2 regions of the Xenorhabdus bakwenae genome follow, and region 2 is predicted to be linked to the other one. Evidence: riboswitches for the same ligand, from Rfam matches in the RefSeq annotation. Region 2 holds a riboswitch; the other holds the start of a gene.
What was found. A riboswitch is a leader RNA that binds a small molecule or an ion and turns the genes downstream of it on or off. The one in region 2 is predicted to bind thiamine pyrophosphate.
Positions count from the first base shown of each region.

Region 1 (4,899 bases), 1.2 Mb from region 2:
TGGATGTACATTGTGAGCAAGGTAATGATGTGTTCGAATTAGGTGTTTGTTCTATCACCCGATACTTACCTTTTTGACATTTAATCAACCATTATTTTGCCTGCATGTGTGTTAATATGCATCCGCAGTACTCATTCTTTGTAAATGGTGTTTTAATATCCACTTGATACGAATTAACAAACTCAATATTGCGTTAAATTAGTATATAACTCAATCATATATAATATGTTGAAGGAACTATGTTGAGAAAATTTGAACTCAACAAATTTTGCGCAATGTAAGAATTTGAGAAGAGTTGGAGGATTTCTGGCTCTATTCAGGTACAACGGTTCAAAACAACAAATAAAACAGCTTCTAATGAGACGGGTTCTAAGCATCGTAAAAAGAGGATTAGATGGCAGAACAACAAGAACAACAATCTACGCTTAAGCGTGGTTTAAAGAACAGACATATTCAGCTTATTGCTCTCGGCGGTGCAGTAGGTACGGGGTTATTTTTAGGTATTGCCCAAACCATTAAAATGGCTGGGCCTTCAGTGCTCCTTGGGTATGCACTCGGCGGGTTTATCGCATTTTTAATTATGCGCCAACTGGGCGAAATGGTTGTTGAAGAGCCCGTCGCAGGGTCATTTAGCCACTTTGCTTATAAATATTGGGGGAATTTTGCCGGTTTTCTGGCAGGCTGGAATTATTGGGCAATGTTTATTTTGGTTGGAATGGCAGAATTAACGGCTGTTGGCATGTATATCCAATATTGGTGGCCGGACTTTCCAACATGGATTTCTGCGGCAATATTCTTTGTACTGATTAATCTCGTCAATCTAATTAATGTTCGGTTATATGGTGAAACCGAATTTTGGTTCTCTATCATTAAAGTCAGTGCCATCGTCGGGATGATTATCTTTGGAAGTTATTTGCTGATTAGCGGTAATGGTGGCCCACAGGCAAGTATCACCAACTTGTGGCAGCAGGGCGGCTTTATGCCAAATGGGATTTCTGGCTTGATTATGGCGCTGGCTGTGATCATGTTTTCATTTGGCGGGCTGGAAATGGTCGGCATTACCGCAGCAGAAGCAGAAAATCCTGAGAAAAATATCCCAAAAGCTACTAACCAGGTTGTTTATCGCATCTTGCTGTTCTATATCGGTTCATTGGCTATTTTGCTGTCGTTGTATCCGTGGGAGAAGGTGGTAGAAGGCGGCAGCCCATTCGTTTTGATTTTCCATGATCTGGATAATTTCTGGGTAGCGAATGCGCTGAATGTGGTGGTACTAACGGCGGCGTTGTCGGTTTATAACAGTGGAGTGTATTGTAATAGCCGGATGCTGTATGGTTTGGCTAAACAAGGCAATGCGCCTTATGCACTCACAAAAGTTAACAAACGCAATGTCCCTGTCTTGTCTATTGGTTTATCCGCGCTGGTAACATCAATTGGTGTATTGATTAACTATGTTATGCCCGGTAAGGCATTTGAGTTGTTAATGGCATTAGTGGTAACAACTCTGGTCATTAACTGGATTATGATTTGTTGTGCTCATTTGAAATTCCGTTCAGCTAAAGATAAAGAAGGTGTCAAGACGAAATTTCAGGCACTGTGGTATCCATTTGGAAACTACCTGTGTTTAGTATTCCTGGCATTCATTCTTGTTATTATACTAACGATGCCCCCAATTCGTATTTCAGTCATCTTGATGCCGTTTTGGATTGGTGTCTTATGGATTGGTTATTTGATTGTTCGCTCAAAGAAAGCCAAGAGATAAGCAGATTAGTTGCTAATCCACGCCATGTTTTTTCAGCCGGGTATTATGCCCGGCTGATTGTCAGTGATAAATAATGCATTACCGTTATTTTATGTAACTAAATGCCATTCTCTGGTGAATTCTATTTTTAATAAAATATTATTTCTGTATTTTCTCCATAATACAGAATAAGAATGTTTATACTCTTTTTTTGACAATGTAGTTTTATTTTAAACGCTAACTACTCCGGCGAAATGCACTTCATGAAATCAATAAATCGTATGAGGATGATCATACGGATGAATAGTAAAAAGTCATCCCACAAATATTATAATTGAACAATATTTAATAAAGGACAAACAAAAAGTAAGCTGATTACATGTAAAGCGGCTATATTGTACGTTCAAAAATAATAAGTGAGATTAACCATAATTTTTACAGCTACCTAAAATGAATTTTGTATAACAATAACTCTCTGGCCTACACCATAACTGATAGGTAAAACAGTATTATATATTAGTCTTATTAAAGATATTGTTTTGGGTGAATTTTTCTTTTTACGTTTATTCATGGGGTTATGCGACTTAAAGGTTATTGAGTAATTTCAAATCGGAATGTGAATTTAGAGTTTTAAATATGTGCGTTGTCTCCAGCACCTGAAAAAAATGGCTTGCGATTATATAAAGAGTATGTGATAAAACACATGGGTAAACGAAGTAAAGTTCTGTTAATAAATAACAGTAACTAATACTGGTTTGTTTATTTTGATGCCAATAGGCGAATAAAGTGAGTCAAAGGAAATTTTTGAAATGGCAAAAATCACTGGTACTGTGAAGTGGTTCAACGAGTCTAAAGGTTTTGGTTTTATTACTCCATCTAATGGTAGCAAAGATGTATTTGTACATTTTTCTGCTATTACGAAAGATGGGTTTAAAACATTGTCTGAAGGCCAACAAGTTGAGTTTGAAATTCAGGATGGTCCTAAAGGTCCTGCTGCTGCAAACGTTAAAACTTTATAGTAATAAATTTAATTTAGCGGCTATCTGATTGCTGGTTAAATCTATTTATCGTTAGTTTAGTTTTATTATCTGGCGATAACCTATTGCAAATATCACTCTATTGGGATACTAATAGAGTGATTTTTTTTGACTCGGGGCGTTCTTTATTGAACTGAGAAGTACCCGTATTCCCTGATCTGGATAATGCCAGCGTAGGGAAGTCATGGTATCTCTTATTCCGATACCCGCTTTTCTTTAGCTGGTGGCAGGAATCACCATAATGAGAATTAACTCACTGACTATCGCAGGAACCGATCCCGGCGGTGGTGCCGGCATTCAGGCCGATTTAAAAACCTTTTCTGCGCTTGGAGCCTACGGCACGACAGTTATCACTGCGTTGGTTGCGCAAAATACACTGGGTGTACAATCCGTGTATGAACTTGATCCCCTCTTTGTTGCTGCTCAGTTAGAGTCTGTGCTTTCAGATGTCAGGATTGACAGTGCCAAAATTGGTATGTTGTCGAATGCGGCTAATATCGCTGTAATAGCAGAGTCGTTGCAGCGTTATCCTATTCCTTACATTGTACTGGATACTGTTATGGTAGCGAAAAGCGGTGATCCTTTGTTATCACCAGAGTCTGTTTCCGCAATGGTAGAGCAATTACTGCCGATCGTCTCTTTGATCACCCCTAATTTACCGGAAGCAGCAGCTATATTGAAATGTGATATTGCCAATACTGAAGATGAAATGTTATGGCAGGGGCGTGCATTACGTTCAATGGGATGCCAGACAGTTTTATTGAAAGGCGGACATTTAAATAATGAGGAAAGCCCGGATTGGCTTTTTACCTCGGACGGGGAGTGGCGTTTCAGCGCTCCCAGAGTCAATACACGGCATACTCATGGAACGGGTTGTACTTTATCCGCAGCACTTGCTGCATTACGCCCCCGGTACTCTGATTGGCAAAGTACGTTGCCGGTTGCCAAAACATATTTACAAAAGGCGCTGATGCAGGCGGATAGTTTGCAGGTTGGTCATGGCATTGGGCCAGTCCACCATTTTCATCAATGGTGGTGAATTTTTGAATAATGGGGATGCAAAGATCCCCATTTTGAACGTACTGAATCTAATGGATTAGGCGATGGTAATTTTCTTATCGAGATAAACATCCTGTACGGAGCGGATTAACTCAACGCCCTCTGTCATCGATTTCTTGAACGCTTTGCGGCCAAGGATCAATCCCATTCCCCCGGCACGTTTATTGATAACGGCAGTGCGGACAGAATCACTTAAGTCATTGTTTCCAGAAGCACCACCTGAATTGATTAATCCAGCGCGTCCCATATAACAGTTAGCAATTTGATAACGAACGAGATCAATCGGATGTTCAGAGGTCAAATTGCTATAGACGCGTTTATCCGTGTGCCCGAACCCAATAGCAGTATAACCACCGTTAGTTTCAGCCATTTTTTGTTTAACGATATCAGCGCCGATCGTTGCGGCCAGATGATTCGCCTGGCCGGTTAAATCGGCACTGGTGTGGTAATCAACCCCATCTTTCTTGAAAGCGGAATTACGCAGATAAGCCCATAACACAGTGACCATACCGAGTTCGTGAGCGCGTTCAAAGGCGGCTGAAATTTCTTCTATTTGGCGGCGTGACTCGGGAGAACCATAATAGATTGTTGCACCTACTGCAACGGCACCCATGTTAAATGCCTGTTCGACACTGGCATACAAAGTTTGATCATATTGGGCGGGATAGGTCAACGTTTCATTGTGATTAAGCTTAACCAGAAACGGGATCTTATGGGCATAACGGCGAGAAACAGACGCCAGAACACCGTAAGTTGAAGCAACACAATTACAGCCTGCCTCAATCGCCAGTTCAACGATATTTTTGGGATCAAAATAGAGAGGATTGGTAGCGAAAGAAGCGCTGGCGGAATGTTCAACCCCCTGATCTACCGGCAAAATTGAGAGATAACCCGTACCTGCCAGGCGTCCATGATTCAATAAGGTTTGCATGGAGCGAAGAACAGTATTGGGGCGGTTATTTTCGAGCATGACTCTATCAACGAAATCTGTACCCGGAAGATAGAGATTGTCACGTGGAATGGTATTACATTGATGTTCCAATAAACTCTCTGCGTCTTTTCCTA
Region 1 is NZ_CP119194.1:501,003-505,901, forward strand. Features, by position in the region: gene mgrB (PhoP/PhoQ regulatory lipoprotein MgrB) at 1-77, shown strand, start outside; gene PXH59_RS03010 (amino acid permease) at 395-1,759, shown strand; gene cspE (transcription antiterminator/RNA stability regulator CspE) at 2,548-2,757, shown strand; TPP riboswitch at 2,880-2,972, shown strand; gene thiD (bifunctional hydroxymethylpyrimidine kinase/phosphomethylpyrimidine kinase) at 3,017-3,814, shown strand; gene fbaB (class I fructose-bisphosphate aldolase) at 3,872-4,899, opposite strand, start outside.
Region 1: it holds a riboswitch for thiamine pyrophosphate, as region 2 does, so the genes downstream of both, thiD (bifunctional hydroxymethylpyrimidine kinase/phosphomethylpyrimidine kinase) here and thiC (phosphomethylpyrimidine synthase ThiC) in region 2, are expected to answer to the same signal.

Region 2 (4,899 bases):
CCGCATGGGCTGCGATTTTGTAAGTAATCAGGCCTTGTTTGACATCCTCTTTATTGGGCAGCCCGAGGTGTTCTTTGGGCGTGACATAACACAGCATGGCACAGCCAAACCAGCCAATCATGGCAGCGCCGATGCCGGAGGTGAAATGGTCATAACCTGGAGCGATATCGGTCGTCAATGGTCCCAGAGTATAAAATGGGGCCTCGTGGCAGTGTTCGAGTTCTTCCGTCATATTACGGCGGATCAGTTGCATTGGGATATGCCCGGGTCCTTCAATCATGACCTGAGCATCGTACTCCCATGCGATCCTGGTCAGCTCGCCAAGAGTATACAATTCTGCGAATTGGGCTTCGTCATTGGCATCCTGAATTGAGCCAGGACGCAACCCATCCCCCAAAGAGAGGGAGACGTCATAGGCCGCACAAATTTCACAGATTTCGCGGAAGTGGGTGTAGAGGAAATTTTCTTGGTGATGGGAAAGGCACCACTTCGCCATAATTGAGCCGCCACGGGAAACAATACCGGTCAGGCGTTTGGCGGTCATCGGGACATAACGTAGCAGCACGCCAGCATGAATAGTGAAATAATCCACGCCTTGTTCGGCCTGTTCCAGCAAGGTATCGCGGAACATTTCCCATGTCAGGTTTTCTGCGATGCCGTTGACCTTTTCCAGTGCCTGATAAATCGGGACAGTACCAATGGGAACCGGGCTATTGCGTAGTATCCATTCGCGGGTTTCGTGGATGTAGCGTCCGGTGGAGAGATCCATCACGGTATCTGCGCCCCAGCGGGTAGACCAGATCAGTTTTTCCACCTCTTCTTCAATAGAGGAGGTGACGGAGGAGTTACCGATATTGGCATTCACTTTCACCAGAAAATTGCGACCAATAATCATCGGTTCAGATTCAGGATGATTAATGTTGGCGGGAATAATCGCACGGCCGGCAGCAACTTCCTGACGGACAAATTCGGCTGTGATGTTTTCCGGTAAGTTGGCACCGAAACTTTGCCCTGCATGTTGCTGGCGCAAGACTTCACTGCGAATGCGCTCGCGCCCCATATTTTCACGCAAGGCGATAAATTCCATTTCTGGTGTGATGATCCCCTGGCGTGCATAGTGCAATTGGGTGACACACTTACCCTGCCTGGATTTCAGTGGATGTGGACGATGGTGAAAGCGCAGGTGATCCAATCCGGCATCAGCAAGGCGTTGTTGGGTAAAATCAGAACTGAGGGCTGAAACAGGTTCGGTATCATTGCGTTCATCAATCCACGGCTGGCGGATCTTAGGTAAACCCTTCCTTACATCCAGTATGGCAGCAGGATCGCCATAAGAGCCGGAAGTGTCATAAACCGGGACAGGTTCGTTTGCCTCAAATTGGGGATTTTCTTTCGTGCCCCCAATGAATGTGGGAGAAAGTTGGATTTCACGCATAGGAACCTGAATATCTTGGCGTGAGCCTTCAAGGTAAATGCGCTTTGAATTGGGAAAAGTCACCCCTTGAACGGAATGGATAAATGCTTGTGCCGCATCTCTTTGAACCTTACGTGGCCTCGCTGGATGGGCTTTAGGCGAGATATCAGCCGTTGGAATAACCGTATTCGAAATAACGATATTGTTGGACTTAGACATAGCAAATTCCTGACTGTGTTATCGCCTGTCTCATTGTTGATCAGGCTTAAGTTGAGAAAATTGCTTGTCTGGAGCTCGCAGGGAGTAATGGTTGGGGCTGATTGGTATTTGTACATGATTGCATAAATGTACAAAATACTGGCAGCGGAGTGATTACTCTTGTTCCCTTCGCGGGTATTAGCCCGATCAGGTTCTGCGGATCCCGAATTAACGGTCTCAGCCTGTGTCCATCGTGATATACGTTGAACGCTAGGCACTCCGACAAGAAAAAACACCCCAAAGTATAAAGGGGATTGTGAAAACTACAACCCCGTTTTTGGGCGCATTTGTTTTGACATTACTGTGACGCCTATTTAAGAAGAGTATTCACCAGTGCGGTTACTATAACGAGATTGAAGACGTCATAAATCACATAACCCATGATGGAACAGATTATGCAACAAAAACTGACAGGTAGAGAACAAGGCTGGTGGATTGTCAGTCTTGAGAATCGGGTTTGGCTACCACAAGGAGAGTTACCTTTAGGTACGGCCGGTCAATGGTCATTGCAAGGCCATATGGCAAAACCCATCGGTGAGTGGTTGGGGGAGACGGTCTGGTTGGTTCGTCAGAAAATGGCTTCAGATATGTCCTCTCCCCGTTTAATTGCTGATCGGGATGCTAAGTTATTTCAGTTGGTTGGGCGTGGTGTTCAATTGGCTGAGTTTTATCGTTCACATCACTATTGTGGTTACTGTGGTCATGAGATGCAGCATAGCCAGCGTGAATGGGCTTGTTTGTGCCACCACTGCCATGAACATTATTATCCACAAATTGCACCCAGCATCATTGTCGGTATTCGCCGTGATGACCATATCTTGCTGGCACAACACCAGCGTCACCGTAATGGGATTCATACCGTGCTGGCCGGTTTTGTTGAAGTGGGGGAAACGCTGGAGGAGACTGTGCATCGTGAAGTGATGGAAGAGAGCGGGATTACGATCCGTAATTTGCGTTATGTCGCCTCCCAGCCGTGGCCTTTCCCGAATTCATTGATGGTAGGCTTTCTGGCCGATTATGAGAGCGGTGAAATCAATATTGACCCCGCTGAACTGATCAGTGCAGATTGGCACCGTTATGATAATCTTCCCTTGATTCCTCCCCCTGATACGATTGCCCGCCGTTTAATTGAAGATACGGTGGCGTTATGCCGTCATCAGTAATCATCACGTTATGGGAGGTTATGCCAGAAGTTCAATTTCAGGCATGTTAAACTGCGCCAGTTTTTTCGTGTGTTTGTCGTGCATAAATTAATCAAGGGAGCTTGTCATGAATGAGTTGAAAAACGACCGCTATCTGCGTGCCTTATTGCGTCAGCCCGTCGATATCACCCCGGTATGGATGATGCGTCAGGCCGGTCGATATTTACCTGAATATAAAGCTACGCGTCAGGCGGCGGGAAATTTCATCTCGTTATGTAAAAACACCGAATTGGCTTGTGAAGTGACTCTCCAGCCCTTACGCCGCTTTCCGCTGGATGCCGCTATCCTGTTTTCTGATATTTTGACTATTCCTGATGCGATGGGATTAGGGCTGTATTTTGAAACGGGAGAAGGGCCACGTTTTCATTCTCCGATTCAGAATCATGCTGATGTAGAAAAATTGCCTGAGCCTGATCCCGAACTGGAGTTAGGCTATGTTATGGATGCCGTGCGGGCTATTCGTAAGGCATTGGCAGGACAAGTGCCTTTGATCGGGTTTTCTGGTAGCCCGTGGACATTGGCCACATATATGGTTGAAGGCGGAAGCAGTAAGGCTTTCACCAAAATTAAGGCCATGATGTATGCGGAGCCTGCTACATTGCATATGTTACTGGATAAATTGGCAAACAGCGTTATTTTATATCTGAATGCGCAAATAAAAGCTGGCGCTCAATCTGTCATGATTTTCGATACCTGGGGTGGGGTTTTGTCTCATCGAGATTATCTGGCGTTTTCCCTGCAATACATGCATAAAATTGTTGATGGATTGATCCGCGAACATGAAGGCCGTCGTGTGCCTGTGACCCTGTTTACCAAAGGGGGAGGGCAGTGGCTTGAAGCGATGGCGGCGACAGGATGTGATGCGCTTGGTTTGGATTGGACAACGAATATGGCTGATGCGCGTCGGCGCGTTGGAGATAAGGTCGCCTTGCAGGGTAATATGGACCCGTCCATGTTATATGCCCCGCCAGCACGAATTGAAGAAGAAGTGTCGACAATTTTACAAGATTTTGGTGTGGGCAGTGGGCATGTTTTCAATTTGGGGCACGGTATTCATCAGGATGTTCCGCCAGAACACGCAGGCGCATTCGTTGAAGCAGTACATCGGCTTTCAGTAAAATACCATCAATGATTTTATGATTGATACAAAGGCATTACGTCAGGAACAGATAGAGAAATCACGGCTGGTTATCCGCCATGATGCTTTTTCTGCGTCTTTCACGCCAGATTTTACGCCGAAGTTCATTGCGGGTGCTGATGTTGGGTTTGAAAAAAGCGGTACGGTAACCCGTGCCGCCATTGCGGTATTGCAATATCCTTCACTGGAATTGGTTGAATACCAAATTGCCAGAATTGATACGGTACTTCCCTATATCCCCGGTTTACTCTCATTTCGTGAATATCCTGCACTGATAGCTGCATGGCAAAAATTAAGTTTGCGGCCTGATTTGGTGATGGTGGATGGTCAGGGCATTGCCCATCCTCGGCGTTTTGGTATCGCCAGCCATTTTGGGGTCTTCGTGGATGTTCCCACCATTGGGGTGGCAAAAAGCCGTTTGTGTGGTGAACATGCGCAGGTAGGAGAGGTTCTGGGTGATCGTCAGCCACTGATGGATCACGGTGAACAGATTGGTGTCGTATTGAGAAGCAAAAAAAGATGCAATCCGCTCTATATTTCCCCTGGACACAAGATCAGTATTGATAGTGCGGTCTTTTGGGTTGAGCAGTGTATGGGGGGATATAAACTGCCTGAACCCACCCGTTGGGCGGACGGGATTGCCTCAAATAGGTTGTTTTTTAAGCAAACAATGCAGAAAAATCTATAATTGTGGCGGAAAAGTGTGGATATTCTTGATTTTCAGGTAAACTTCGACGCAAATTAGGCATTATGAGTAACGACCAATGTTAAGAAACCCGATCCATCTGCGGTTGGAGAAACTCGAAAGTTGGCAACATTTGACTTTTATGGCTAGTCTATGTGAGCGGATGTATCCAAATTATCAGGCATTTTGTCTCCAAAGCAGA
Region 2 is NZ_CP119194.1:3,301,114-3,306,012, forward strand. Features, by position in the region: gene thiC (phosphomethylpyrimidine synthase ThiC) at 1-1,633, opposite strand, end outside; TPP riboswitch at 1,780-1,904, opposite strand; gene nudC (NAD(+) diphosphatase) at 2,068-2,835, shown strand; gene hemE (uroporphyrinogen decarboxylase) at 2,942-4,006, shown strand; gene nfi (deoxyribonuclease V) at 4,011-4,700, shown strand; gene PXH59_RS16475 (YjaG family protein) at 4,777-4,899, shown strand, end outside.